2 regions of the Pseudomonas sp. AC016 genome follow, and region 1 is predicted to be linked to the other one. Evidence: predicted binding sites of a transcription regulator. Region 1 holds the regulator's gene; the other holds the start of a gene.
The links. Region 1 encodes sigma-54, which starts transcription at its own class of promoters, with help from an activator protein. Its sites were predicted from a motif close to ANTGGCATNNANNTTGCTNT; they were not measured.
Positions count from the first base shown of each region.

Region 1 (15,043 bases):
GCTCAGGAGCCTAAAGCTACCAAGCTATCCGCGCAGGCACCTGAGAAATTTGGCTATGACACGGATAGCTGGACGCAACTCAACGTTGCGTGATCGGGTCAGCCGCGGTGTCGCGACTCCACTGCCTTGCGCAGGGTGTCGATGAGCGCCTGAATGCGCGCGTGCTGCATTTTCATGGAAGCCTTGTTGACCACCAGACGCGAGCTGATGGTCGCGATCAGTTCCTGCGGTTCAAGACCATTGGCACGCAGGGTGTTGCCGGTGTCGACCACATCGATGATCTTGTCGGCCAGACCGATCAGCGGAGCCAGTTCCATCGAGCCGTACAGCTTGATGATGTCGACCTGACGACCCTGCTCGGCGTAATAACGCTTGGCGACGTTGACGAATTTGGTAGCGACGCGCAGACGGCCCTTGGGCTCTACAGCGCCGATGGCACCGGCGGTCATCAGCTTGCACTTGGCAATCTGCAGATCCAGAGGCTCGTAAAGGCCCTGACCGGTGTATTCCATCAGCACATCCTTGCCCGCCACACCCAGGTCAGCGGCGCCATGCTCGACATACGTCGGTACGTCAGTGGCACGCACGATCAGCAGACGCACGTCAGGCTGGGTCGTGGGAATGATGAGCTTGCGGCTCTTGTCCGGATTCTCGGTCGGCACGATGCCTGCTTCAGCGAGAAGCGGCAGGGTGTCGTCAAGAATGCGGCCCTTGGACAGTGCGATGGTCAACATGGGAAACGTAAGTCCTTATCAGGAAACTTTTGGCATGACGCAAACGGCGCATGACAACCCTCCGGCACAGGATGCCCGAGGTGAAACGAATCAGAAATCACACCTGCTATCGAACGACGACCCCGGCGCACTTGAAACGCCAGAGTCGTTCACCACTAGCCCGGAACGCGACGGATCTTGGCGCCCAGCATCTGCAGCTTCTCTTCGATGCACTCGTAACCACGGTCTATGTGGTAGATGCGGTCGATCAGGGTATCGCCTTCAGCGACCAGAGCCGAAATCACCAGACTGGCCGAAGCACGCAGGTCGGTCGCCATCACTGGCGCGCCCTTGAGGCTTGGCATGCCGGTCACGATGGCCGTGTTGCCTTCCACCTGAATGTGCGCGCCCATGCGGTGCATTTCGTACACGTGCATGAAACGGTTTTCGAAGATGGTCTCGATCACGGCGCCAGTGCCTTCAGCGATGGCGTTGAGCGAAATGAACTGCGCCTGCATGTCGGTCGGAAACGCCGGGTAAGGGGCGGTCCGCACGTTCACAGCCTTGGGCCGCTTGCCGTGCATGTTCAGTTCGATCCAGTCGTTGCCGGTGGTGATCTCGGCACCGGCTTCCTGGAGCTTGAGCAGAACCGCTTCCAGGATGGTCGGATCGGTGTCCTTGACCTTGACGCGACCGCCAGTGACGGCAGCGGCAACCAGATAGGTACCGGTTTCGATACGGTCAGGCATGACCTTGTAGGTCGCCGAACCCAGACGCTTCACGCCATCGATGGTGATGGTGTCGGTGCCTGCGCCGTGGATTTTTGCACCCATGGCGATCAGGAAGTTGGCCAGATCGACCACTTCAGGCTCACGCGCAGCGTTCTGCAGCACGCTGCGACCGTTCGCCAGGCTCGCGGCCATCATGATGTTCTCGGTACCGGTCACGCTCACGGTATCGAAGAAGAAATTGGCACCGCGCAGGCCGCCTTCAGGCGCCTTGGCCTTGATGTAGCCGCCTTCGACGTCGATGATCGCGCCCATGGCTTCAAGACCACGGATGTGCAGATCGACCGGACGCGAACCGATGGCGCAACCGCCAGGCAGTGCGACTTCCGCTTCGCCGAAGCGGGCGACCATCGGGCCAAGTACCAGGATCGACGCACGCATGGTCTTGACCAGTTCGTATGGTGCGATGAGGGTCTTGATGGTGCGAGGATCGATTTCCACGCTCAGCTTTTCGTCGATCACAGGCTCGATGCCCATGCGACCGAACAGCTCGATCATGGTGGTGATGTCGTGCAGGTGCGGCAGGTTCTGAACGGTAACCGGCCCATCGGCCAGCAGGGTCGCAGCCAGGATCGGCAGCGCAGCGTTCTTTGCCCCGGAGATGCGGATTTCGCCATCAAGGCGAGCGCCACCGGTAATAATCAATTTATCCATTAGAATCTCGACACCAATTGGCTCAGGTGCGCTCGGCCCAGGCAGCGCGGCTGAAAAATTTCATAGTCACCGCGTGGATACTGCCATCGGCAATCCAAGGGTTCAGATGGGCATAAATCTGTTGCTGACGCTTGACGGGGCTCAATGTGGCCATCTCGTCACTGATCACGTTCAGCTGGAAGTTGCAGCCTTCGCCTTCGACTTCCACGTTGATTTCGGGCAGCTTTCCTTCAAGGAAGGCTTTCACTTCTAGGGCCTGCATGCTTAACCTCGATCGGCGCTGAACGCGCGCGGGTCGGCCATGATACAAAAAAGCCCATGCTATGCGAACCCCGATGATGGGGTGCCGGACAGAGGGCTTTTCCGATTGACCTGTTAATGGATGTCCAGAAGCTCGTTCAGTCCGGAAACCTGGGCAATTTTACGCATGTCTTCGGGCAGAGACTGCACCTTGATCGATTTGCCGGCTTCGCTGGCATCCCGCATGAACGCCAGCAGCAGGGCAAGGCCCACGCTGCTGGATTTCTCGACGCCCGAGCAGTCCAGCGTCAGGGTGTCGAGGTCGCCGGACCTGATCAGCGCCGCGCCCTGCTTGCGCAGTTGCGGCCCGCTGCGGTAATCCAGAACCCCGACCAGCTTCAGCTCGCCAGGCCCGACCAGACGGACAGCTGTCTCACTCATTGCGCAGGCTTCTGTGCAGCTTCGTCGGTGGTTTCCTTGGCCTTGGCGACTTCGCCAGCCCAACCATTGATTGTCTTGTCCAGATCGTTGCCGTTGCGCTGCATGGCGTCGGCGAACTGATCGCGGAACAATTTACCAATGTTGATACCGTTGATGATGACGTTACGCACTTTCCATTCACCGTTGACCTTCTCAAGGGTGTAGGAAACCGGGTAGACAGCGCCATTATTACCCTTGACCTGCATGTCTACGCTGGTCCGGTCGGCACCCTCTTCCTTGGCAGGCGAGACGGTAATGCCCTGGTTGTTGTACTCCAACAAGGCGTTACCGTAGAACTGCATCAGGCTGCGTTTGAAGTTTTCCTGAAAGCGCTGCATCTGCTCAGGCGTGGCCTTGCGCGAATACTTGACCGTCATGATGCTGCGGGAAATGCCATCGGCATCCACCACAGGGCCGACGATGCGGTTCAGGGCATCATAGAAGGCGCCTGGATTGGCTTTGTACTGCTCTCTGTTGGTCGCCAGATCGCTCAGCAATTCCTTGGTGGTGCGATCCACAAGGTCGTGGGCCGACGTTGCTGGTGCTGCATTGGCCAGCATCGGCAGTGCGGCCAGCAATACCAAAAGGCCACGGCGCAGAATCGAGATCATTTATAGCTCCTCATTTGGCGTCTTTGCTTACAGTATTGAGCAGGAACTTCCCGATCAGATCCTCAAGAACGAGGGATGACTGCGTGTCATGGATGGTCGAGCCATCCTTGAGCAGCGCTTGATCGCCACCTACGCTCAAACCAATGTATTTCTCACCCAGCAGACCCGCCGTCAGGATCGACGCCGTGGAGTCTGCCGGAAGGTTGTCTACCTTCTTCTGGATCTCCAGCGTGACACGACCGGTATAGGTGTCGCGATCCAGATCGATCGCGGTGACCCGGCCGATCGTGACACCGGCCATGCTTACCTTGGCTCTGACAGTCAAACCGGCAATATTGTCGAAGTAGGCATAAAGTTTATAACTGTCGTTGGTCGCACTGGTGCTCAGACCACTGACTCGCAGGGCCAGCAAGAGCAGAGCCAGTATCCCGGCCAGCAGGAACAGGCCGACACCGGTTTCGATGGCGCGGTTTTGCATCAGAAATCTCCAAACATCAAGGCGGTCAAAATAAAGTCCAGGCCCAACACTGCAAGCGAGGCATACACCACGGTCTTGGTCGTCGCACGGCTGATCCCCTCGGAAGTGGGATCGCAGTCATAACCCTGGAAAACGGCAATCCATGTCACCACAAAAGCAAATACGACGCTCTTGATGACCCCATTGAGCACATCGTTCGTGAAGGAAACACTGTTCTGCATGTTCGACCAGAAGGAGCCCTGATAGACGCCCAGCCAGTCGATCGCTACCCAGGATCCACCCCAGATGCCGACCACGCTGAAAATCATCGCCAGAATCGGCAACGAAATGAACCCTGCCCACAGACGCGGCGCAACGATGTACTTGAGCGGATCGACACCGATCATCTCGAGGCTCGACAACTGCTCCGTGGACTTCATGTTGCCGATCTCGGCGGTCAGTGCGGAACCCGCACGGCCAGCGAACAGTAGAGCGGTCACGACCGGCCCCAGTTCACGCAACAGCGTCAGCGCAACCATCTGCCCGACCGCCTGCTCGGAACCGTATTTGGTCAGGATGCTGAAGCCTTGCAGCGCCAGCACCATGCCGATGAAGGCACCGGAGACGACAATAATGACCAGCGACATGACGCCGACCGAATACAGTTGCTTGACCAGCAATTGAAAACTGCTGCCGGTCCCGCCGCGCCCCAGCAGGGCATTGCCGAGAAATATTCCCGAACGCCCCAGAACGGTAACGATATCTATGGCCGCACGCCCGAGCAGGCGGATACGGTCCATCAATGACTTCTTGCGCATCAGCGCTTCCCCAACAGGTCTTCGCGGAAATCCGGCGCAGGATAATGAAATGGCACAGGGCCGTCTGGTTCGCCGGTCATGAATTGACGAATGCGCGGATTGTCCGAGGACATCAGTTCCTGCGGCGTGCCCTGCCCCAGCACCTGTCCGTCACCGACGACGTACAGATAATCGGCAATGCTCGCGGTTTCGCTCAGGTCATGGGACACCACGATGCTGGTAATGCCCAGTGCATCGTTGAGCAGCCTGATCAGACGCACCAGAACGCCCATAGCAATGGGGTCCTGCCCGACAAAGGGTTCGTCGTACATGAGAATCTGTGGATCAAGGGCAATGGCACGCGCCAGCGCAACACGGCGCTTCATGCCACCTGACAGTTCGTCAGGCATCAGTTCGACCGCTCCGCGCAGCCCGACGGCCTGCAGCTTGAGCAGCACGATATCGCGGATCATCTCTTCCGGCAGTTCGGTGTGAACGCGCAGCGGGAATGCCACGTTTTCGAACACGTCCAGATCAGTGAACAGCGCGCCGCTCTGAAACAGCACGCCCATCTGCTTGCGCGCGTCGAACAGGTCACTGCGCGACAGATCCGGCAGGTTCTGGCCGTTGACCCACACCTGGCCTTCGCTCGGGCGCAGCTGAGCGCCCATCAGGCGCAGCAATGTAGTCTTGCCGCAGCCGGAAGGCCCCATGATCCCGGTGACTTTGCCCCGAGGAATACGAATATCGACATTATTGAAAATGCTGCGCGTGCCGCGTTTGAAGGAAACCCCTTTCAACTCGACCGCGTAAGCGTTATCAGGACTCATCTAAACTCCTTGCGATACAGCCTCCCTCCTCAGCCGCCAACCCCCGAAGGGAGACAAGCCGTCCAGGCGGGCCGAACGAGCGGCGGACTATACCATCGCAGCGACACGCCACCCAAGAAGAGAACCAGTAGGTTCAGATATTCACCGGATAACCATTGAGCGCCCTATCAGCAGCGCCGTTTGCAGTGCAACCTGCACCGCCCAGCTACAGACCCTCCAAAGCGTAGGAAATTCGTTTATAAAAAACACAACGACGATCAGACGTGAGGGAATCGTACATTACCGCTATAATCGCCGCCTTTCAGCAGTGCGATCCTTTCAAGACATGAACCAATCCAGTGACCTGATTCAATCCGCGCAACGTACCATTCGCCTAGAAATGGAAGCCATTGAAAGCCTGCTTGCACGCCTCGATGCAGACTTTGTGCGTGCCTGCGAAATGATCCTTTCCTGCAAGGGACGCGTTGTCGTCGTTGGCATGGGTAAATCAGGGCACATCGGCAATAAAATTGCCGCCACACTGGCAAGCACAGGGACGACTTCGTTTTTTGTTCACCCGGCAGAAGCCAGCCATGGCGACATGGGGATGATCACCCGGGACGACATAATCCTGAGCTTGTCCAATTCAGGGACGACCAGCGAGATCGTCACACTGCTGCCCTTGATCAAGCGTTTGGGTATCAGCATGATCAGCTTGACCGGCAACCCTGACTCGACGCTCGCCAGGGCCGCCGACATAAATCTTAATGTCAACGTGTTGCATGAGGCATGCCCACTGAATCTGGCACCCACCTCATCCACCACCGCCGCCCTTGTGATGGGCGATGCCCTGGCCGTCGCACTGCTTGAGGCCCGGGGGTTCACCGCCGAGGATTTCGCCTTCTCTCATCCAGGCGGCGCATTGGGTCGGCGCTTACTGCTCAAGGTTGAGCATGTGATGCACATGGGAGATGCACTGCCTACAGTCAAGCGTGGCATCCCGTTGCGCGATGCGCTGCTGGAAATGACCCGCAAGGGTCTTGGCATGACGGCTGTGCTGGAAACCGATGGTACATTGGCAGGCATCTTCACCGACGGTGATCTGCGACGCACATTGGATCGTCCCTTTGACATACGTGAAACCACCATAGACGAAGTGATGACGGTTCACGGCAAAACAGTGCATTCGGACATGCTCGCTGCAGAAGCGCTGAAAATAATGGAAGATAACAAGATCAGCGCCCTTGTCGTCGTTGACGAAAATGATCGTCCAATCGGTGCGTTCAACCTGCAGGATCTACTGCGCGCGGGAGTGATGTAAATGCAGACTCAGGCAGCGAACAGCGAACTGATGCAACGCGGCAAAGCCATCAAACTGGCGATTTTCGACGTCGATGGCGTACTGACTGATGGCCGGCTGTATTTTCTGGAAGACGGCAGCGAATTCAAGACATTCAACACACTCGACGGCCAAGGCATCAAAATGCTGATAGCCTCCGGAGTGACCACTGCCATCATCAGCGGCAGAAAAACACCCGTGGTCGAGCGCCGGGCAAAAAACCTCGGCATCGAGCACCTTTATCAGGGTCGCGAAGACAAGCTGGTGGTGCTGGACCAACTGCTGGCCGAATTGAACCTGAGTTACGAACAGGTCGCCTATCTGGGCGATGATCTGCCAGACTTGCCGGTCATACGACGCGTCGGTCTGGGCATGGCGGTTGCCAATGCGGCCGGCTTTGTCCGCCAACACGCTCATGGCGTTACGCAAGCGCGCGGTGGCGAAGGTGCTGCACGCGAATTCTGCGAACTGATCCTGAGCGCGCAGGGCAACCTTGAAGCGGCCCACTCCGCCTATCTATAGAAGCCATTTATGTTCAGCAAGAAAATTCGAAAGCTGGTGTTTTTCGGGGTGCTGGTACTGCTGTTCGGTGCCGTAGGCTACTGGAACATCAACCCGGAAAGCTTCATGGACCAGCCGGTGAGCTCGGTCGATGAAAATGTCATTGACTACTATGCGGTCAATACGCACACACATCAGTATCTGCCCGACGGTGGCCTTCAGTACGAAATGACGGCTGACAAGGTCGAGCATGTAAAGGCCACTGACGTGACTCTGCTCACCACACCCGACCTGCAGATGTACCGCGGCACCGAGTTTCCCTGGCATGTGCAGAGCAAGCAGGGCGAGGTCTCCCCGGGAGGCGAACAGGTAGAATTGATCGACTCGGTTCGCGTTGCGCGCACCGACGAAAAACAACGTACGACTATCATCACCAGTAGTCGCATGACCGTATTCCCACAGAAGCAATATGCGCAGACCGACCAAGACGTTAGAATCGACGCCGCGGGCGGTGTTACTACGGCCAAGGGAATGAAAGCATATTTGAAAGACAGCAGGATGGACCTGCTGTCCAACGTCAGAGGACAGTATGAGGCTCGTTAAAACTCTTCCTTTTTTGCTCGGCCTGGGCGCAGCACTGGGAAGCGCGAGCGCCTGGTCCCTGCCAACCGACCGTGATCAGCCAATCCACATCCAGTCCGACGATGCGCAGCTCGATGACAAGAAAGGCGTGGCCACCTACAAGGGCAACGTCATCATCACGCAGGGCTCGATGAAGATCACAGGCAACACCGTGACCATCACACGCAACGCTCAGGGCGAAGTGGATATTTTCACGTCTGTCGGCAACCTGGCCTACTACGAGCAGAAGCCGTCGGTGGACAAGCCGATCGTGCAGGCATATGCCGTCACCATTCAGTATTACGCCGCTCAGGACCGTATCGTCCTGATCGACAAGGCCAAGGTCGTCAACGACGGCAACACGTCCGAAGGCGAGAAGATCGTCTATGACACGGTCAGGCAGGTCGTCAGTGCGGGCCGTGCCAATGGTGGCGCGAAAGTGACCACGCCACGTCCACGAATCGACATGGTCATTCAGCCTAAAAAGAAAACCGATCAACCGCAGAAGGCCCAGTAATGGCGACGCTTAAAGCCCAGCATCTGGCTAAAAGCTACAAAAGCCGTCAGGTCGTGCGCGATGTGAGCATTTCCATCGACAGCGGCCAGATTGTCGGTCTGCTGGGCCCCAACGGCGCCGGCAAGACCACCTGCTTCTACATGATTGTCGGGCTGGTACAGGCCGATCAGGGCCGCGTGCTGATCGACGATCTGGACGTCAGCCATCAGCCCATGCACGGCCGCGCCCGTGCAGGTATCGGCTACCTGCCGCAGGAAGCCTCGATCTTCCGCAAGCTGTCGGTGTCCGACAACATCATGGCGATCCTCGAGACCCGCAAGGAACTCGATGCCGCTGCGCGACGCCAGGAACTGGAAAGCCTCCTGCAGGAGTTCCACATCACGCACATTCGCGACAACCTCGGCATGAGCCTCTCGGGTGGCGAACGTCGCCGCGTCGAGATTGCACGCGCGCTGGCGACTGCCCCAAAGTTCATCCTTCTGGACGAACCCTTCGCGGGCGTGGACCCTATCTCGGTAGGCGACATCAAGCAGATCATTCACCACCTCAAGGCCAAGGGCATTGGCGTGCTGATCACTGACCACAACGTTCGCGAGACGCTGGATATCTGTGAAACAGCCTATATCGTCAACGACGGGCAATTGATCGCAGAAGGCGACTCGCAAACCATTCTGGCCAACCAACTGGTTAAAGAAGTCTATCTGGGTCACGAATTCCGCCTGTAAAAGCCGCATTCGAAAAAGCCGCATCCGGCCTATCAAGGCCTCCAATATCGGTGCGGCTTGTTGACAACGTATTATTTCTAGTAACGCTCTAGGCAAACGCCCTGCTTTCAGGCATATAATTTGCTTAAGTTGGCGTTTAGGCGCCTGTAGTGGATGGCGCAAGAGCGCCGGCGAATAAGGTGTTTAGCCCCTGCCATGAAACCATCGCTAGTCTTGAGAATGGGCCAGCAGCTGACGATGACACCGCAGCTGCAACAGGCAATCCGCTTACTTCAGCTATCCACACTGGACCTCCAGCAGGAGATTCAGGAGGCGCTGGAATCGAACCCTATGCTGGAACGCCAGGAGGAAGGCGACGACTTCGATAACTCCGACCCGATGGCGGACAACATCGAACAAAAGCCCAACCCCGACGTTCAGGAACCGACCTACCAGGAATCTGCGCCTACCGTAGACAACCTCGAGGAAGGCGAATGGAACGAACGCATTCCCAACGAGCTGCCCGTCGATACCGCTTGGGAAGACATCTACCAGACCAGCGCCAGCAGCCTGCCCAGCAATGACGATGATGAATGGGACTTCACCACCCGCACATCCGTTGGCGAAAGCCTGCAAAGCCATCTGCTCTGGCAGCTCAACGTCGCCCCGATGTCCGACAAGGACCGTCTGGTCGCCGTCACGCTGATCGACTGCATCAACAATCAGGGCTATCTCGACGAGACCCTTGAAGAGATTCTCGAATCCTTCGATCCCGAGCTGGATATCGAACTCGATGAGATCGAAGCCGTTCTGCACCGCATTCAGCAATTCGAACCGGCCGGTATCGGCGCTCGCACCCTGAGCGAATGCCTGCTGCTGCAACTGCGCCAGCTGCCGGCAAAAACGCCCTGGCTGAGCGAAGCGCAGCGTCTGGTCACCGATTACATCGACCTGCTGGGCAGCCGTGACTACGCCCAGCTCATGCGCCGCATGAAGATCAAGGAAGACGAACTTCGTCAGGTCATCGAACTGGTGCAGAGTCTGAATCCGCGCCCTGGCTCGCAGATCGAGTCCACCGAAGCCGAGTACGTCATTCCCGATGTCATTGTGCGCAAGGACAACGAACGCTGGCTCGTCGAGCTGAACCAGGAGTCAGTGCCGCGACTGCGAGTCAATCCGCAGTATGCAGGCTTCGTACGTCGCGCAGACACCAGCGCCGACAACACCTTCATGCGCAATCAGTTGCAGGAAGCCCGCTGGTTCATCAAGAGCCTGCAGAGCCGCAACGAGACGCTGATGAAGGTCGCCACTCAGATCGTCGAGCACCAGCGCGGCTTTCTGGAGTATGGCGATGAAGCCATGAAGCCGCTGGTACTGCACGATATCGCCGAAGCGGTGGGCATGCATGAATCAACGATTTCCCGCGTGACCACGCAGAAGTTCATGCACACGCCACGCGGCATTTACGAGCTGAAATACTTCTTCTCCAGCCATGTCAGCACCTCGGAAGGCGGCGAGTGCTCATCCACGGCAATTCGCGCGATCATCAAAAAACTGGTCGCGGCGGAAAATCAGAAAAAGCCGTTGAGTGATAGCAAGATCGCTGGTTTACTGGAGGCACAAGGCATTCAAGTAGCCCGTCGCACAGTTGCCAAATACCGCGAATCTCTTGGGATTGCACCCTCCAGCGAGCGCAAGCGACTGATGTGATGCAGGCCGAGCCACAGCGTTCCAGTGGCAGGCACCACGCCTGCCTCTTTATGCACTGGCAAAGGAGAAGCTGTATGCAAGTCAACATCAGTGGACACCAACTGGAAGTGACCAAGCCACTTCGTGAATACGTTGAGCTCAAGCTCAAGAAACTCGAAGGGCATTTTGACAAGATTACAAACGTGCAGGTCACGATGGCGGTCGAGAAGCTGAAACAGAAGATCGAAGCCACGCTGCATATCCACGGTGGAGAGGTAGTTGCCAATGCTGAACATGACGACATGTACGCGGCCATCGACCTGCTCACTGACAAGCTCGACAGACAATTGCTCAAGCATAAGGAAAAGCAGCAAAGCATCCTCAAGGGTGCAAACGCTCGCTGACGCTCATCACACATGATCCGACTTGAAGAAATCCTGACCCCCGGCCGTTCCGAAGTGAACGTGCCGGGCGGCAGCAAGAAAAGCGTACTCGAACATATTGCCCGACTGATCGGCCGCGAAGTACCGGGGCTTGATTGGGAAACAGTATTCAAGGCGCTCGTTGCCCGTGAAAAACTGGGATCTACCGGTTTCGGCAATGGCATTGCCATCCCTCACTGCCGTCTTGCCACCTGTGGCGAGCCTGTCAGTGCCGTCATTCATCTCAACGACTCCGTGGACTTCGATGCCATCGACGGCGCGCCTGTCGACCTGCTGTTCGTGCTGCTGGTCCCGGAAGCCGCCACAGACAAGCACCTGGAGTTGCTGCGCCAGATCGCCAGCATGCTCGACTCCAAAGATGTCCGGACACGCCTGCGCAGCGCCAAGACCAATGAAGCGCTCTACCAAGTGGTGCTAGACGTGCAGAACGGCAACTGAACATGCGCATGATCATCGTGAGTGGCCGCTCCGGCTCGGGCAAAAGCACGGCGCTCGATGTACTGGAAGACAGCGGCTTCTACTGCGTCGACAACCTGCCTGCCGGATTGCTTCCGGAGCTCGCCGAACGCGCCTTGATCAATACCGAACTGGCCGAACCGCTGCTGGCGGTTTCCATCGATGCCCGCAACCTGCCCAGTCACCTGACCCGCTTCCCGGCCATGCTCGATGAGGTCCGTGGGCGCAATATCCAGTGCGATGTGCTGTATCTGGATGCCGACGAAGCCACCCTGCTCAAGCGCTTTTCCGAGACCCGCCGCCGCCATCCGCTGAGTACATCGGACCGTTCGCTGGCCGAGGCAATACGTGACGAGAGTACGCTGCTCGGGCCGATCATCGATCTGGCCGATCTCAAGATCAACACGACCCACCTCAATCTCTACCAGCTTCGCGATACGCTCAAGCTGCGCCTGCTGAACAAGCCGGAGCCAGGCACTGCCTTCCTGATCGAGTCGTTCGGCTTCAAGCGCGGCATGCCGGTCGATGCGGACCTGGTCTTTGATGTGCGCTGCCTGCCCAATCCGTACTGGAAACCCGAGCTGCGCGATCATTCGGGACTTGAGCAACCTGTCATCGATTATCTGGCGATGCAGCCCGACGTCGAAGAGATGTTTCAGGACATCTCTTCCTACCTCGCCAAATGGCTGCCCCGCTTCGCCGCAAGCAATCGCTCCTATGTGACCATTGCCATTGGCTGCACGGGCGGGCATCACCGGTCTGTCTACCTGACGGAGCGACTGGGTCAGGTCCTGCAACCACTACTCAAGAACGTTCAGGTTCGCCACCGCGACCTCAGCTGAAAGGAACACCTCTGCGATGCCCGCTCGTCAAATCACCATCATCAACAAACTGGGCCTGCATGCCCGCGCAGCCGCCAAGTTCGTAGGCGTCGCCGGCAAACATCCTTGCCAGATACGGGTTGGCCGCTCGCCCGAGAGCATGGTCGACGGCAAAAGCATCATGGCCGTGATGATGCTGGCGGCTGGCAAGGGAACCGAGATCCATCTGTCGACTGAAGGCGAAGGCGAGCAGGAAGCACTGGATGGCCTGGTCGAGCTGATCAACAACAAGTTTGACGAAGGCGAGTAAACGAACGCTCTGCACGGCGCTGATCGCTCATCGTTATACACAAGTTCGCCTCAACACTGATCGTGCCCATCGCTCCGCGTGGGCATGCCGCCCGTGACGCTCCGCGTCACACATGGCACAGACTGTGGATTCAGTGAGCCGAGCGCACGTCTCAAGTCACCTTTTCGCCCCTCGGCGACTCACTTTGACGGAGCAAAGTAAGCAAACTCCTTCGCTCCGGTTCCGGCCCCGGCTTCGCCGGGGTTCCTTCGTCCTGACACTGATTCGGGGGTCGCTGCAAATGGGCCATCCATGGTCCAGTGCAGCTCAATCGGCATCCATGCCGATTGCCCCCCGAATCAGCGCCAGGACTCAGCCTTCACCCACGTCGCAATCGGCGGTGTCCGCACTATCGCGTAAAAAAGCACGGCAGTGCCGCTGTCTCACTGGATAGCCCGACGACTTGTGTATAACGATGATCGCTGACCGTCAGACCAGCGCTGTATCCAGCACCATCATCAGACAGAACCCTGCAATCAAGCCCAGGCTGGCGATTTTGTTGTGTCCGTTCAGACGCGATTCCGGGATGATCTCGTGGGTCACCACCAGCAGCATGGCTCCCGCTGCCAGTGCCAGACCAAACGGCAACAAGGGTTCAGCAATCGCCACCAGCCAGGCGCCCAGCAGCGCGAACAGCGGCTCGACCAGCCCGGACGCCGCACCGATCAGAAACGCCCTTATTCGAGACATGCCGGCCCCCGCCAGCACCATGGCAATCACCAGCCCCTCGGGCACATCCTGCAAGGCGATGCCGATGGCCAGGCTGTCGGCTTCCGACAACCCTCCGCCTGCCGACACACCAATTGCCATGCCCTCTGGAATGTTGTGCGCGACGATGGCGATCACGAACAGCCAGATGCGCGGTGCAATTGCCGGGTGATCCTGAATGCCTCCCGACTGCGCGCCCTGGGATACGCTGTAATCCACCGCGAACAGGCCAAGGGCACCCAGAACGAGTCCAAGGCTGATCAGGCCCCCAGCGCCCCACGGTGTAAACCCAAGGCCTTCGGCAGCGGCAAGGCCCGGCACGATCAGCGAGAATGCCGTTGCGGCCAGCATCACCCCGGCACCGAAACCCAGCAAACCGTCCGATACCATGATCGGCATCTTGCGGATCACCAATACCGGCACGGCGCCCAGTGCCGTGCCCAGAGCGCAGATAGCGCCACCTTCCAGAGCACGTAACAGGCGCGGCTCAAGATTCAGCCAGGCCAGCCCTTGAGCCACCAGTAACGCCATACCCGCCAAAAGCAGCACGGTGCCTACTGCAAAACGAAACAACCGGACACTGCTGACAGCGAGTATTTCAGAACGCATAAACGGCCCTGGTTCGTGTTGGGAAAAATCAGGCCAGCGCGGCCTGATAACGTCGGGACACCTCGTCCCAGTTGACGACGTTGTAGAACGCATTGATGTATTCGGGACGACGGTTCTGGTAGCGCAGGTAATAGGCGTGCTCCCACACATCGAGACCGAGGATCGGTGTGTTGCCGTTCATCAACGGGCTGTCCTGATTACCGCTGCTTTCCACCACAAGCTTCTTGTCCGGCGTCACGCTCAGCCAGGCCCAGCCGCTGCCGAAACGGGTCAGCGCCGCTTTGGTGAAGGCTTCCTTGAAGCTGTCGAAGCCGCCCAATTGGGCGTCGATGGCTTGAGCAACCTCCCCTTTTGGCAGACCGCCACCGCCGGGCACCATGACTTCCCAGAACAACGAATGGTTGGCATGACCACCGCCCTGGTTGATCACCGCTGGACGCAGGTTTTCAGGCAACTGCTTGACGCTGGCGACCAGCTTTTCGATGGGCCACTCGGCGTACTCGGTACCGTCGACTGCAGCGTTGAGGTTGTTGATGTACGTCTGATGGTGCTTGGTGTAATGGATCTCCATGGTTTGCGCATCGATGTGCGGCTCCAGGGCGTCGTAGGCGTAAGGCAGTTCGGGAAGGGTGTAAGCCATTTCAATGTGCTCCGTAGAAAAGACCGGGGTTGGCCGCTGAATCGCGCTGCAACGACGAGCGAGTGTGTTCACTGCTGCTGTTGAGAAGTCGGTGCGT
Region 1 covers NZ_CEEDCC010000001.1:2,129,695-2,144,737, forward strand. Annotated here, with positions in the region: gene hisG (ATP phosphoribosyltransferase) at 99-734, opposite strand; gene murA (UDP-N-acetylglucosamine 1-carboxyvinyltransferase) at 890-2,155, opposite strand; gene AC0IXS_RS09440 (BolA family protein) at 2,178-2,417, opposite strand; gene AC0IXS_RS09445 (STAS domain-containing protein) at 2,531-2,836, opposite strand; gene AC0IXS_RS09450 (MlaC/ttg2D family ABC transporter substrate-binding protein) at 2,833-3,486, opposite strand; gene mlaD (outer membrane lipid asymmetry maintenance protein MlaD) at 3,497-3,964, opposite strand; gene mlaE (lipid asymmetry maintenance ABC transporter permease subunit MlaE) at 3,964-4,761, opposite strand; gene AC0IXS_RS09465 (ATP-binding cassette domain-containing protein) at 4,761-5,570, opposite strand; gene AC0IXS_RS09470 (KpsF/GutQ family sugar-phosphate isomerase) at 5,896-6,870, shown strand; gene AC0IXS_RS09475 (KdsC family phosphatase) at 6,871-7,410, shown strand; gene lptC (LPS export ABC transporter periplasmic protein LptC) at 7,420-7,992, shown strand; gene lptA (lipopolysaccharide transport periplasmic protein LptA) at 7,979-8,527, shown strand; gene lptB (LPS export ABC transporter ATP-binding protein) at 8,527-9,252, shown strand; gene AC0IXS_RS09495 (RNA polymerase factor sigma-54) at 9,448-10,941, shown strand; gene hpf (ribosome hibernation-promoting factor, HPF/YfiA family) at 11,016-11,324, shown strand; gene ptsN (PTS IIA-like nitrogen regulatory protein PtsN) at 11,337-11,801, shown strand; gene rapZ (RNase adapter RapZ) at 11,804-12,661, shown strand; gene AC0IXS_RS09515 (HPr family phosphocarrier protein) at 12,678-12,950, shown strand; gene AC0IXS_RS09520 (ZIP family metal transporter) at 13,419-14,306, opposite strand; gene AC0IXS_RS09525 (superoxide dismutase) at 14,335-14,946, opposite strand; gene AC0IXS_RS09530 (tetratricopeptide repeat protein) at 14,948-15,043, opposite strand, start outside.

Region 2 (15,043 bases), 1.5 Mb from region 1:
ACGGCAAGCTGATCGCCGAATTTGGCGAGATGCGTCGCACGCCGATTCGCTTTGCGGAAATCCCGCCCAATTTCATCAACGCCCTGTTATCGGCCGAAGACGATAATTTCGCCAATCACTACGGTGTCGATCCAAGCAGCCTGATGCGCGCCGCCACCCAGCTGGTGAAGAGCGGCCACATTCAATCGGGCGGCAGTACCATCACGATGCAGGTCGCGAAGAACTTTTTCCTGACCAGCGAAAGAAGCTTTTCGCGCAAAACCACCGAGATTCTTCTCGCCTTGCAAATCGAGCGCCAACTGACCAAGGACGAGATTCTCGAGCTGTACGTCAACAAGATTTATCTGGGCAACCGGGCCTATGGCATCGAGGCGGCGGCGCAAGTCTACTACGGCAAATCGATTCGCGATGTAAGCCTTGCGCAAATGGCCATGATTGCCGGTTTGCCCAAGGCACCGTCACGTTTCAACCCACTGGCCAACCCCACCCGTGCCAAGGAACGCCGCGACTGGATCCTGGGCCGCATGTACCGTCTGGGCAAGATCGACCAGACCGCGTATCAGGCCGCTCTGAACGAGCCGCTGAACGCCAGCTACCACGTTCCTACCCCTGAAGTTAACGCGCCTTACATCGCGGAAATGGCACGTGCCGAAATGGTCGGCCGCTACGGCAGCGACGCCTACACCGAGGGTTTCCGGGTTACCACCACCGTCCCGAGCGGCTTGCAGGAAGATGCCAACAAGGCGATTCAGCGCGGCCTGATCGACTACGACCAGCGTCATGGCTATCGCGGACCGGAAAGCCGCTTCCCCGGCATGACCCGCGCTAACTGGGCTCAGGAACTGACCAAACAACGCACGATCAATGGCCTGGAGCCTGCCATCGTGACTCAGGTCGACAAGACTGGCCTGAAGGTTCTGACCCGTAACGGCGAGCAGGAAGAGACGGTCGAGTGGAGCACCATGAAGTGGGCGCGACCTTACCTGAACACCAACAGCCTGGGCGCCAATCCCAAGCAGCCGGGTGACGTCGCCAAGGTCGGCGATCTGGTTCGCCTGCTGCGTCAGGACGACGGCTCGCTCAAATTCAGTCAAATTCCCGTCGCGCAAAGCGCACTGGTGTCACTGGATCCGCAGAATGGTGCCATTCGTGCACTGGTGGGCGGCTTCGCGTTCGAGCAGAGCAACTACAACCGTGCCATGCAGGCCAAGCGTCAGCCGGGCTCCAGCTTCAAGCCGTTCATCTATAGCGCCGCGCTGGACAATGGCTACACCGCGTCCAGTCTGGTGAACGATGCTCCTATCGTGTTCGTCGACGAATACCTGGACAAGGTCTGGCGTCCGAAGAACGACACCAACACCTTCCTGGGTCCGATTCGCCTGCGCGAAGCGCTGTACAAGTCGCGTAACCTGGTTTCGATCCGTCTGCTCCAGGCCCTGGGCGTGGACAGCACGATCGACTACGTTACCCGCTTCGGCTTCGCCAAGCAGGACCTGCCGCGCAACCTGTCGCTGGCACTGGGTACGGCAACACTGACGCCGATGGAAATCGCCACCGGCTGGAGTGCGTTTGCCAACGGCGGCTACAAGGTCAGTCCTTATCTGATCCAGACCATCGAAAACCGCGACGGCCAGACGATATTCGCCGCCAACCCGCCAAGCGTTCCGGCTCATGACGTGAAGACTGCGCCGGACACGTCGACCTTTGCGGTACACGACAGCCCAAACCTGACGACTCCATCCTCCACGACGCCTGTCGAACCTCAGGCACCAGCCGTGGCGGAGCGTATCGTCGACAGTCGCACCACCTTTATCCTCAACAGCATGTTGCAGGACGTGATCAAGCGCGGCACCGGACGTCGTGCGCTGTCGATGAACAGGCCTGACATTGCGGGCAAGACCGGTACGACCAACGAATCCAAGGATGCGTGGTTCTCGGGCTACAACGCCGATTACGTGACCACGGTCTGGAGCGGTTTCGACCAGCCGGAAAGCCTGGGACGCCATGAATTCGGCGGCACGGTTTCCCTGCCGATCTGGATGGACTACATGAGCGCGGCATTGAAAGACAAGCCGCCGCATCAGCAGGCAGAACCGGATGGCATCCTCAGTCTGCGCGTCGACCCGGTCAGCGGTCGTGCGGCCACGCCGAGCACGCCGAATGCGTTCTTCGAACTGTTCAAGAGCGAAGACACACCGCCAAGCGTCAACGAACTGGGCGGCGGCAGCGCTCCGGGCAGCCCGCTCCCAGCAGACGAGTCAGCGCCGATCGACCTGTTCTGATGCATTGATAGGGACGCAGAGCGTCCCGAGAGACATTCCCACGCGGAGCACTCATCGTTATACACAAGTCAGCCTCAACACTGATCGTGCCCATCGCTCCGCGTGGGCATGCCTCCCGTGACGCTCCGCGTCACAAATGGCACAGACTGAGGATTCAGTCAGCTGAGCGCATGACGTGGAAAGCGCTGGAGCTTGGGCACACATCTGCGCCACATTCGAGAGCGGACGCGGAGCGTCCTGAGCGGCATTCCCACGCGGAGCGTAGGAACGATCAGCGTGATCTCAAGCACGCCGATCATGCCCATGCTTGTGCTCGGCGTTATACCCGAGTCTTGCTGCGACCACGGGGTATGCGTTCAGTCAGTCACTTTCGTTTTGCCCCCCGTTTTGCGCGTCTTGCGGACTTGTGTATAACGATGAGCGCGGAGCATGGGAGCGAGCAGCGTGATCTCAAGCACGCCGATCATGCCCATGCCTGTGCTCAGCGTTATACCGAGCCTTGCTACGACCACGGACTGTGGGAGGCGGCTTGCCGGCGATGCTTTTTCTGAAGCGACCTATCAGTGACTGAACTGAGCCATCGCCGGCAAGCCGCCTCCCACGGTATATGCATTCAGTCAGATACTTACGTTTTGGCCCCGTTTTGCGCGTCTTCCAGACTTGTGTATAACGATGAGCGCTCTGCGTGGGCATGCTGTCCGTAACGCATACCTGCACGACCGACAGTCGCCCCGACAATTTTTACTTACTCCAAAACCGTCGAGCCCGGTATGATCGCGCGCCCGATTCACCCGGAAGTCTGAATTCAAATGAAACCCACCTTGATCGCCGCCGCAGAACTCGATCGCATCGATACCTGGGCCAAGTACTCCAGCCACATGTGCGGAGGCTGCGTGTCCAGCTGCTGCACGCTGCCGGTCGAAGTGAAGATCAAGGACCTGATCCGCATCGGTATCGTCGATGATTTCGAACGCGGCGAGCCTGCGAAGAACATCGCCAAGCGGTTGCAGAAGGAAGGGATCGTCGAGCGCTACAACCAGAAGACCGAAATCTTCACCCTGCAGCGCATGAGCAACAACGACTGCCTGTATCTGGATCGCAAGAGCCGCCTGTGCACCATCTACGACAAGCGCCCGGATACGTGCCGCAACCATCCCAGGATCGGCCCACGTCCCGGCTACTGCGCCTACAAGCCCAAGGCTGTCGTGCGCCCGGAAAGTGGTTCGCTCAGAAACGCCACCAGCGCGCCTGTCCCGAAGTTCTGAGCGACTTCCTGATGTGACACGGAGCGTCACGGGCTGCATGGTCACGATCATCTGTAACGCATGATCGTTCCTACGCTCCGCGCTCATCGTTATACCCAAGTCCGCCTCGACACTGATCGTGCCCACTCCGCGTGGGCATGCATCCCGTGACGCTCCGCGTCACAAATGGCACAGATTGCGGATTCAGTGAGCCGAGCGCATGACGTGGATAACGCTGGAGCTTGTCCAAGCATCTGCTCTCCCATGTGCCGCATGGAGCCAGGCTTTCATAAAACCCACACAAACAAAAACGCCCCCGGCCTTTCGACCGGGGGCGTTTTCGTTCAGCGAGGGCTAAGTATCAAGCCTTGGCTTTCTTGGCAGCGCGGGTACGCTCGCCTTCGTCCAGGATCTTCTTGCGAAGACGGATCGACTTAGGCGTAACTTCGCACAGCTCGTCGTCCTGGATGAATTCCAGAGCCTGTTCCAGAGTGAAACGAACAGGTGGAACCAGAGCGATGGTTTCGTCTTTACCCGAAGCACGCATGTTGTCGAGCTTCTTGCCTTTGGTTGGGTTGACGCCCATGTCGGTGTCACGGCTGTTCAGACCAACGATCTGACCGTTGTAGATCTCTTGACCGTGCTCAACGAACAGCTTGCCACGCGCCTGGAGGGTTTCCAGGGAGTAGGTCAGCGCCTTGCCGGTTTCAACCGAGACCAGAACACCGTTCTGACGGCCGGACATCTGGCCGGACTTCATGGTGTCGTAACGATCGAAGATCGAGGTCAGGATGCCAGCACCGTTGGTCAGGGTCAGGAACTGGTTACGGAAACCGATCAGACCACGAGCAGGGATGTTGTATTCCAGACGAACACGGCCTTTGCCATCCGGCACCATATTGGTCAGGTCGCCCTTACGCAGACCCATCTCTTCCATCACCTTGCCTTGGGATTCTTCCGGGGTGTCGATGGTGACGTTTTCGAACGGTTCCTGCTTGTTGCCGTCAACGACGCGGATGATCACTTCTGGACGACCAACGCCCATTTCGAAGCCTTCGCGACGCATGGTTTCGATCAGTACCGAGAGGTGCAGCTCACCACGGCCGGAAACCTTGAACTTGTCAGCCGAGTCGCCTTCTTCAACGCGCAGAGCAACGTTGTACAGCAGCTCCTTGTCCAGACGCTCCTTGATGTTACGGGAGGTCACGAACTTGCCTTCTTTACCGCAGAACGGCGAGTCGTTTACCTGGAAGGTCATGGAAACGGTTGGCTCGTCGACGGTCAGAGGCTTCATCGCTTCAACGTTCAGCGGGTCGCACAGGGTGTCGGAGATGAACAGCTCGTCCATACCGCTGATGCAGACGATGTCGCCGGCCGCTGCTTCTTCAACGTCAACGCGGTGCAGACCGTGGTGACCCATCAGCTTCAGGATACGACCGTTACGCTTCTTGCCAGTGGCGTCGATAGCCACGACCGGCGTGTTCGGCTTGACGCGACCACGTGCGATACGGCCAACACCGATGACGCCCAGGAAGCTGTTGTAGTCCAGTGCGGAGATCTGCATCTGGAACGGACCGTCACGGTCAACAGCCGGCGCAGGTACGTTGTCGACGATCGACTGGTACAGCGGGGTCATGTCTTCAGCCATGTCGGTGTGGTCCAGACCGGCAATACCGTTCAGGGCCGAGGCGTAGACGACTTTGAAGTCCAGCTGTTCTTCGGTGGCACCCAGGTTGTCGAACAGGTCGAAGATCTGGTCCAGAACCCAGTCCGGACGCGCGCCTGGACGGTCAACCTTGTTGATGACCACGATTGGACGCAGGCCGGCTTCGAAAGCCTTCTTGGTCACGAAACGGGTCTGCGGCATAGGGCCGTCCTGAGCATCGACCAGCAGCAGCACGGAGTCGACCATCGACATCACGCGCTCTACTTCACCACCGAAGTCGGCGTGGCCCGGGGTGTCCACGATGTTGATGTGGTAGCCGTTCCAGTTGATCGCGGTGTTCTTCGCGAGAATGGTAATACCGCGCTCTTTTTCCTGGTCGTTGGAGTCCATCACGCGCTCGTCGTTGAGCTCGTTGCGCTCCAGAGTGCCGGATTGACGCAGGAGTTTGTCTACCAGGGTGGTCTTACCATGGTCAACGTGGGCGATGATGGCGATGTTGCGTAGATTTTCGATCACTTGTGTATCTCGATCAGAGGATTCGGTCTGCTGACGGTTTAACGCCGGCGATTAACAGTTACTAGTCGGCAAAAGCCGTTACGGCTTGGCGACTGGTGTCGGGGGGCCGGTGACGCAAGCCACAGGCAAACAGCCCCGGGCACTTAGCTCGGTCGATAAACGCGCACATTGGCATGCCCCTCACTGAGCAAATGGTGAGCATGCAGGCGACTCATGACGCCTTTGTCGCAATACAACAGGTACTGGCGCGTGTTATCCAGTTCCTTGAAACGGCTGTTCAGTGCATAGAACGGCAGCGTTTGTACTTCTATGCCCGGCACCTGCAGCGGCTGGTCTTCCTGCGCATCCGGGTGACGGATGTCGATGACGACCTGACCGGCCAGCGCCTGGCTGACTTCTTCTATATCGACATTGCGGCTCAGATCGTCGATGACCCGATCGATCGAAACCAGCTTTGCGCGCTCGAGCGCCTGCTCGAGAATCGCCATGTCGAACTGTTTTTCTTCGTACTCAACGCGATTCCGCTTGGCGTTGGTCTTGGGGTTGACCGAGATCACCCCGCAATATTCAGGCATGTGCCGGGCGAAGTCGGCCGTACCGATCTCCGTCGCCTGATCCACGATGTCCTGCTTGTGACTGGCCACCAGAGGCCGCAACACCAGCTTGTCGGTCGCCGAATCGATCAGCGACAGGTTGGGCAGCGTCTGGCTCGACACCTGTGAAATCGCCTCGCCCGTGACCAGCACATCGATTTCGAGACGATCAGCCACGGATGAAGCAGCGCGTAACATCATACGCTTCAAAACTACACCCATATGACTGTTATCGACTTTCTGCAGAATTTCTCCGAGAACTTCCTCGAAAGGTACGCTCACGAACAACACTCGCTGGGAGCTGCCGTACTTCTTCCAGATGAAATGAGCGACTTCCATCACGCCCAGTTCGTGGGCACGACCGCCCAGATTGAAGAAGCAGAAGTGCGCCATAAGCCCGCGGCGCATGATCTGGTAGGCCGCAACGGTCGAATCGAAACCGCCGGACATCAATACCAGGGTCTGCTCCAGCGCTCCGAGCGGATAACCGCCCAGGCCTTTGTGCTGGTCATGAACGACAAACAACCGTTGGTCGCGAATTTCCATTCTGACCACCAGATCGGGCTTTTTCAGCTCGATTCCGGCCGCGCCGCACTGTTGACGCAACTGGCTGCCGACGTATTTCTCGACATCCATGGAGCTGAAATCGTGTCGTCCGGCACGCTTGCAACGCACGGCGAACATCTTGCCCGGCAGCAGGTCGGCGTAGTGCGCCTTGCACTTGGCAACGATGTCATCCATGTCGCCGAGCGGGTACTCGGCCACCTGCAGAAAGTTGGCGATGCCAGGCATGCAACTCAGGCGCTCGGTAATGCCCTGCAGCACTTTGGGGTCGGTCAGCCGGGTCTCCACCTCGAGGTTGTCCCATACGCCACCCACAACAATGTCCGCGTCCAGTTCCCGGAGCACGGTACGAATGTTCTTGCCCAACTGCCGGATGAACTTCTTGCGAACCGGCGGGCTTTTGATGGTGATTTCTGGGAAAACTTTAACGATTAGTTTCATGGAAACGGTGCGTGAGGTGCCGACCAAAAAAGGGGGGCGCGGATTATAGCGGAAATTGCTCACGGTTTAACCAGTTATCGTACGGCTAATCATCGACGCACCAAAAAGGGTCGATGCTTCAATTGTCAGCGCTATAAAGGTGCGCGATTTTTCTGAGAATCGTCATTTGACGCCCTGAAAGCCCCGGATTGAGGCAAAAAACCCAACACGGGGCACTGGCATGCAAATTGCTCCCTTGTGAGGCAGGTTGCCTTGGCAGAGTATTCGCGCCGGCATCACCCAAATTCAAGGGGCCCAAAACTATAAGGCGGTCCCTAGCCACCCGGAGGACACCATGTCGAAGTCGGTTCAACTCATCAAAGATCATGACGTTAAGTGGATTGATCTGCGCTTCACAGACACCAAGGGCAAGCAGCAGCACGTCACGATGCCTGCGCGCGATGCGCTGGAAGATGACTTCTTTGAAGTCGGCAAAATGTTCGACGGTTCCTCCATCGCTGGCTGGAAAGGTATCGAAGCCTCCGACATGATCCTGCTGCCGGATGACGAAACCGCCGTTCTCGACCCGTTCACCGAAGAGCCGACCATCATTCTGGTCTGCGACATCATCGAACCTTCGACCATGCAGGGCTACGATCGCGACCCACGCGCCATCGCCCACCGTGCCGAGGAATACCTGAAGTCCACCGGTATCGGTGACACCGTATTCGTAGGTCCTGAGCCAGAGTTCTTCGTCTTCGACGAAGTGAAGTTCAAGTCCGACATCTCCGGCTCCATGTTCAAGATCTTCTCCGAACAGGCTTCCTGGATGACCGACGGCGACATCGACGGCGGCAACAAGGGCCACCGTCCTGGCATCAAGGGTGGCTACTTCCCGGTTCCACCGGTCGACCACGACCACGAAATCCGTACCGCAATGTGCAACGCCCTGGAAGAAATGGGCCAGATCGTGGAAGTACACCACCACGAAGTTGCCACTGCCGGCCAGAACGAAATCGGCGTGAAATTCAACACGCTGGTCAAGAAGGCTGACGAAGTTCAGACCCTCAAATACTGCGTACACAACGTTGCCGATGCCTACGGCCGTACCGCTACCTTCATGCCGAAGCCTTTGTATGGCGACAACGGTTCGGGTATGCACGTGCACATGTCCATTTCCAAAGATGGCAAGAACACCTTCGCAGGCGAAGGCTATGCCGGTCTGTCCGACACTGCCCTGTTCTTCATCGGCGGTATCATCAAGCACGGCAAGGCACTGAACGGCTTCACCAACCCGTCGACCAACTCGTACAAGCGTCTGGTCCCAGGTTTCGAAGCACCGGTCATGCTGGCCTACTCGGCACGTAACCGCTCCGCGTCCATCCGTATTCCTTACGTCTCCAGCCCACGCGGCCGTCGTATCGAAGCACGCTTCCCGGATCCGGCAGCCAACCCGTACCTGGCGTTCGCTGCACTGTTGATGGCCGGCCTGGACGGCATCCAGAACAAGATCCACCCTGGCGACGCAGCTGACAAGAACCTGTATGACCTGCCGCCTGAAGAGGCCAAAGAGATTCCACAGGTTTGCGGCAGCCTGAAAGAAGCCCTGGAAGAACTGGACAAGGGCCGTGCGTTCCTGACCAAGGGCGGCGTATTCAGCGACGACTTCATCGATGCCTACATCGAGCTGAAAAGCGAAGAAGAAATCAAGGTTCGCACCTTCGTACACCCACTGGAATACGAGCTGTACTACAGCTGCTGATCCAGTTGCACCAACGTTGATGGCCTGACGTTGATGGCGTAACAAAAGACCTCCTTCGGGAGGTCTTTTTGTTTGCGCAATATCAATTGTCGGACAATTCATGAATCTTTATTCACTCGAAGGCACTGGCCCCGAACCGCGACGTGGCGTTAACTCTTCATCCTTTCCCACGATGGAGCGCCCCATGCGCATGCTTCTCGCCAGCTCGTTACTGACCCTGACCTGTCTGTCCTCAGGCTTTATCTTCGCCGCCGAGCAGAAACCTTCCGCCCTTGAACCGTTGCTGCAGGCCATCAGCGAGCGCCTGACGATTGCCGATCAGGTGGCCCTGAGCAAGTGGGACAGTGGCAAGGCCGTGGAAGACCCGCCCCGCGAGCAACAGGTGATTACCGCAGCCCAGGCGCGTGCCGCCGAGTTCAAGTTGAACCCGGAGGATGTCCAGCGGCTGTTCCGTGCCCAGATCGAAGCCAACAAGCGTGTGCAGAACGCCCTGCTTGCCCAATGGCACGCGGCAGGCAAGGCGCCCGACACTGTACGTCTGAGCCTGGTCGACGACATCCGTCCGAAACTGGATCGCCTGCAGACTGAATTGTTGAAGGCCTACGCCGACTTCCAGCCGGTGCGCATGTCGGGCGATTGCCAGACGCTGCTGGACGCCGCACTCAAGCGCCACCTGAGCGACCCGATCCATGATCAGGCGCTGGTGCTTGCCACTGCGGATCTGTGCGCACCAAAACTGTAAGCCTGTCTGCACGACACAGGGCGAAGTGTTCTATGCTGGTGACCTTTGCCCTTCGCTGTCGAGCCCCCCATGCGTCAAAGCCTCATCTGCCTGTTCCTATTGATCAGCCTGCCTGCCGTAGCGCAGATCTATAAGTACACCGATGCGAATGGCAATACAGCGTTCAGTAATGAGCCACCCAATGGCGTCAAGACCGAAGTCGTCGAACTGCCGCCGCTCAACAGCGTGGAATCCCGTCCCTCCCGACCGGTCCTCAACACCGCGCCGCAAGCAGTCGAGCCGCAGACTCAAACGCAGGCACAGTCTCAAGACGCCTACAGCACGCTCGAACTCTCTGACCTGCCGACCGACGAGGCACTGCGCGCCAACAACGGCTCGTTCATCATCGGTGTGAAAATTCAGCCGCGTCTGCAGCAAGCCCATCGCCTGCAGCTGCTGCTGGACGGCAACCTGTATGGCCAACCCACCAACCTTCCGCGCTTTCAGGTCATGAACATTGATCGTGGCGAGCACAGCTTCGCAGTGGTGGTGAAGGACGGCGAACGCATCATCCAGCAAAGCGAGACCATCACCCTGACCGTGCAACGCGTTCACCTCGGCAAGCCATGAACGTGCGCAACCTGCTGCTGACGCTGTTATTGCTGTGCGCACTGCCTGCGCTGGCGGACGTTTACACCTATATAGACGCCAACGGTAATCGGGTCTTTACCGACCAGCCGCGCAAGAACGCCAAGCGCGTCGACATCCCGCCCAGCAACAACATGACCGGCACACCGCCGACCCGGACCCTCAAGAGCAAACCCGTCGAAAGCAAGCCGCCTGCGATCTTCCACTATCAGTTGCTGAGAGTGCTTGTGCCTGAACCGGATGCCGCGATCAGCAGCCCCAGCGGCGACCTGATCGTGACGGTGACCAGCGATCCGGTATTACAGCCAGGCCACAGTTATCGCCTGTTGCTGGACGGGATTGCCGTCGGCCAGCCGGGACGCAGCCCTGTGTTTCCACTGAGCAATATTGACCGGGGCACGCACCAGATTTCTGTCGAGATCTTCGACCAGATGGGGCGAGTACTGGAAAAGACGCCCAATCAGTCCTTTCACTTGAAGCGCATCTCCCTTGCACAGAAGCGTGCAGTCAATCCGTGCAAGACCGAGGAATACGGTGTTCGCCCGGAGTGCCCGATCAAGGACAAGCCAGAACCGGAAAGCAGCATCCTGCCGTTCCTCTGAAGCTATCTCGTCTTCGACGTAGCGCTGTCGCGCAGCAAACACCGGACCGTAGGAGGCGGCTTGCCGGCGATCTGCCGGGAACCGGCAGCAAAACCTGCACACGCGTTTTATCAGACGCAACCAGGGGCCGCTTCGCAGCCCATCGCTGCAGTCGTAACCTCCGAGAACTCCTAAGCCCTACGGGCAGAAGCCGATTTCAACCAATCTTCAGGCACTGGACGCGTGACAGGAGACGGTATACGCCGGAGCACCTTTTTGGTGCGCTAATCTGGCATCCACGCAACAATACAGCCCACTTTGGTTCAGAAATCACCCTCAAGTAGCGCCGTATGCGGGCACGCGTTCGAAAAAAGCACCTGTTTTCCAGAGAAAGCGCTTCTTTTCGGAGCCTTGGTTTGGTTTTTGCAACTTCTCCGTCATAGCACCCCGTCAAGCACCCTATGGGTGGCTCTGCCCGTGCTGACAAGGCTCCGTCAGCACTCGCATAGCGCGATTGCCATGTGCCAAAAGAGGTCAACACGATTCATGACTATCAGCGATGCGCTGCACAGACTGTTACTGGATAACCTGACCACTGCCACCATTCTGCTCAACGCCGACCTGCGTCTTGAGTACATGAACCCGGCGGCGGAAATGCTGCTCGCCATCAGTGGGCAGCGCAGCCATGGGCAATTCATCAGCGAACTGTTCACCGAGTCGGCCGAAGCGCTGAGCTCACTTCGCCAGGCTGTCGAACAGGCCCACCCTTTCACCAAACGTGAAGCCATGCTCACCGCGCTGACCGGCCAGACCCTGACCGTCGACTACGCCGTGACCCCGATTCTGAGCAAGGGCGAAACCCTGCTGCTGCTTGAAGTCCACCCTCGTGACCGCCTGCTGCGTATCACCAAGGAAGAGGCCCAGTTGTCCAAGCAGGAAACCACCAAGATGCTGGTGCGTGGCCTGGCTCACGAAATAAAGAATCCGCTGGGCGGGATCCGCGGCGCCGCACAACTGCTGGCCCGCGAACTGCCTGAAGAAAGCCTCAAGGATTACACCAACGTCATCATCGAAGAAGCCGACCGCCTGCGTAACCTCGTTGACCGGATGCTGGGCTCCAACAAACTGCCTTCGCTGGCGATGACCAACGTGCATGAAGTGCTCGAACGGGTGTGCAGCCTGGTCGAAGCCGAAAGCCAGGGCTGCATCACGCTGGTGCGCGACTATGACCCGAGCATTCCGGATGTCTTGATCGACCGCGAGCAGATGATTCAGGCCGTGCTCAATATCGTGCGCAACGCGATGCAGGCCATCAGCGGTCAGAACGAATTGCGCCTGGGCCGCATCACCATGCGCACCCGTGCCATGCGCCAGTTCACCATCGGCCACGTGCGCCACAGGCTGGTGAGCAAGATCGAGATCATCGACAACGGTCCGGGCATCCCGGCCGAGCTTCAGGAAACCATTTTCTACCCCATGGTCAGTGGCCGCCCGGATGGCACAGGGCTCGGTCTGGCCATTACCCAGAACATCATCAGCCAGCACCAGGGGCTTATCGAGTGTGACAGCCATCCCGGCCACACCACATTCTCGATCTTCCTGCCGCTGGAACAAGGAGCAGCTTCGACATGAGCCGTAGTGAAACTGTCTGGATCGTAGACGACGATCGTTCCATTCGCTGGGTACTGGAAAAGGCCTTGCAACAGGAAGGCATGACCACGCAGAGCTTCGACAGCGCCGATGGGGTGATGAGTCGCCTGGCGCGTCAGCAACCGGACGTGATTATTTCCGACATCCGCATGCCGGGTGCCAGCGGCCTGGACCTGCTGGCACGAATTCGCGAACAGCATCCACGCCTGCCGGTCATCATCATGACCGCCCATTCGGACCTGGACAGCGCCGTAGCGTCGTATCAGGGCGGTGCGTTCGAGTACCTGCCCAAGCCGTTCGACGTCGATGAGGCCGTCTCGCTGGTCAAGCGTGCCAACCAGCACGCCCAGGAACAGCAAGGCCTGGATGTCGCACCCACGTTGACCCGCACCCCCGAGATCATCGGCGAAGCGCCCGCGATGCAGGAAGTGTTTCGCGCCATCGGGCGTTTGAGCCACTCCAACATCACCGTATTGATCAATGGCGAATCGGGCACCGGTAAAGAACTGGTCGCCCACGCCCTGCACCGTCACAGCCCGCGTTCGGCGTCACCGTTCATTGCGCTGAACATGGCGGCGATCCCCAAGGACCTGATGGAGTCCGAGCTGTTCGGGCACGAGAAAGGCGCCTTCACCGGCGCTGCCAACCTGCGTCGCGGCCGCTTCGAGCAGGCTGACGGCGGCACGCTGTTTCTCGACGAAATCGGCGACATGCCTGCCGACACCCAGACGCGACTGTTGCGTGTTCTGGCAGACGGCGAGTTCTATCGGGTCGGTGGTCACACGCCGGTCAAGGTCGATGTGCGCATCATCGCTGCGACCCACCAGAATCTGGAAACCCTCGTGCAGGCCGGCAAGTTCCGCGAGGACTTGTTCCACCGCCTGAACGTGATCCGTATTCACATTCCGCGTATGTCGGACCGTCGCGAAGACATCCCGACACTCGCCCGTCACTTCCTCAGCCGTGCCGCGCAGGAACTGGCGGTCGAGCCGAAACTGCTCAAGGCCGAGACCGAGGAATACCTCAAGCATCTGCCCTGGCCGGGCAACGTGCGTCAGCTGGAAAACACCTGCCGCTGGATCACGGTCATGGCCTCGGGCCGTGAAGTGCACATCAGCGACCTGCCGCCAGAACTGCTCAGCCTGCCGCAGGATGCTGCGCCGGTCACCAACTGGGAGCAGGCACTGCGTCAGTGGGCCGATCAGGCCCTGTCACGCGGTCAGTCGAGCCTGCTGGACAGCGCCGTACCGACCTTCGAACGCATCATGATCGAAACCGCCCTCAAACACACAGCAGGACGCCGTCGCGACGCCGCCGTGCTGCTGGGCTGGGGCCGAAACACTCTGACCCGCAAGATCAAGGAGTTGGGCATGAAGGTCGATGGCGGGGATGATGACGAGGGTGAGGAAGGCTGACTGCTCTGATATGACCGGACACTGTCACTTCTGACAGTATACGGACAGGGACCATGCTGTTTAGCTCCTGACATGCCTCGCTATGAAGGCATGAAAGGAGCTGAATGCAATGGACAGTCTTGAATACCTGAACCCCACGTTTACACCCGAAGAACACCTCAACAACGCCCGACTGCTTGCCGATCTGCCCAAGGGTTCGTCCGTCCCGCAGCGTGAACGGATCGTCGACTACGAAGTGGTCGAACTCGCCGCATTGTTCAGAGAAGGCAACCCGCAGCGCCTCACCGCCGAGCAGGTTCTGCTCGCCTACCTTGAGCGCATCGACCGCCTCAACGGCCCGACAGAAGTCTACGGCGACAACGGGTTCTACAACGCTTTTGTCCGACTCGAAGCAAGGCCCACGCTTGTGCAGCAGGCCAGGCTCGCCGATCTCTGGCTGACGAGTACGGACGACGAAAGAGGACCGGCACCGCCCCTGTGCGGTATTCCCATCGGCATCAAAGACTCCATCGCGATCCAGGGGCTGGAAAGCAAGAACGGCACCCAGGCGTTCACCACAAACCTGGCGGCCAGGGACGCCACCTGCACGCTGCGTCTTCGAAAGCAGGGCGCAATCATTCTTGGCCACACCATCTGCTCCGAGCTGTCGACCCATACCGTCGGCCAGTTCGCCGGTAATGCCTGGGACCCCGAGCGGGTACCCGGTGGCTCAAGCCAGGGCTCGGGCGTGGCGCCGATGGCGCGACTCTGCGCAGCAGCCCTGGGTGAAGAAACCGCAGGCTCGATCATCATTCCCGCTGCGGCCAACGGTGCCAGTGCCATCAAACCCTCATTGGGTCTTGTTTCAGGCGCAGGAGTGATGCCGTTGCGCACAGGCTGGGACGTGGTAGGGCCGATGGCCCGTTCGATGCGCGATGCATCGCTGCTGCTGTCGATACTGGCTGGAACAGATGCCGAGAATGACCCGCAGAGCCTCAGCGC
Region 2 covers NZ_CEEDCC010000001.1:3,648,399-3,663,441, reverse strand. Annotated here, with positions in the region: gene AC0IXS_RS16565 (penicillin-binding protein 1A) at 1-2,282, shown strand, start outside; gene AC0IXS_RS16560 (YkgJ family cysteine cluster protein) at 3,092-3,547, shown strand; gene typA (translational GTPase TypA) at 3,888-5,708, opposite strand; gene thiI (tRNA uracil 4-sulfurtransferase ThiI) at 5,852-7,306, opposite strand; gene glnA (glutamate--ammonia ligase) at 7,641-9,047, shown strand; gene AC0IXS_RS16540 (chorismate mutase) at 9,232-9,789, shown strand; gene AC0IXS_RS16535 (DUF4124 domain-containing protein) at 9,859-10,398, shown strand; gene AC0IXS_RS16530 (DUF4124 domain-containing protein) at 10,395-11,018, shown strand; gene glnL (nitrogen regulation protein NR(II)) at 11,544-12,629, shown strand; gene ntrC (nitrogen regulation protein NR(I)) at 12,626-14,062, shown strand; gene AC0IXS_RS16515 (amidase) at 14,172-15,043, shown strand, end outside.
Region 2: the regulator sigma-54 is predicted to act here: its motif matches at 7,521-7,540, upstream of glnA (glutamate--ammonia ligase).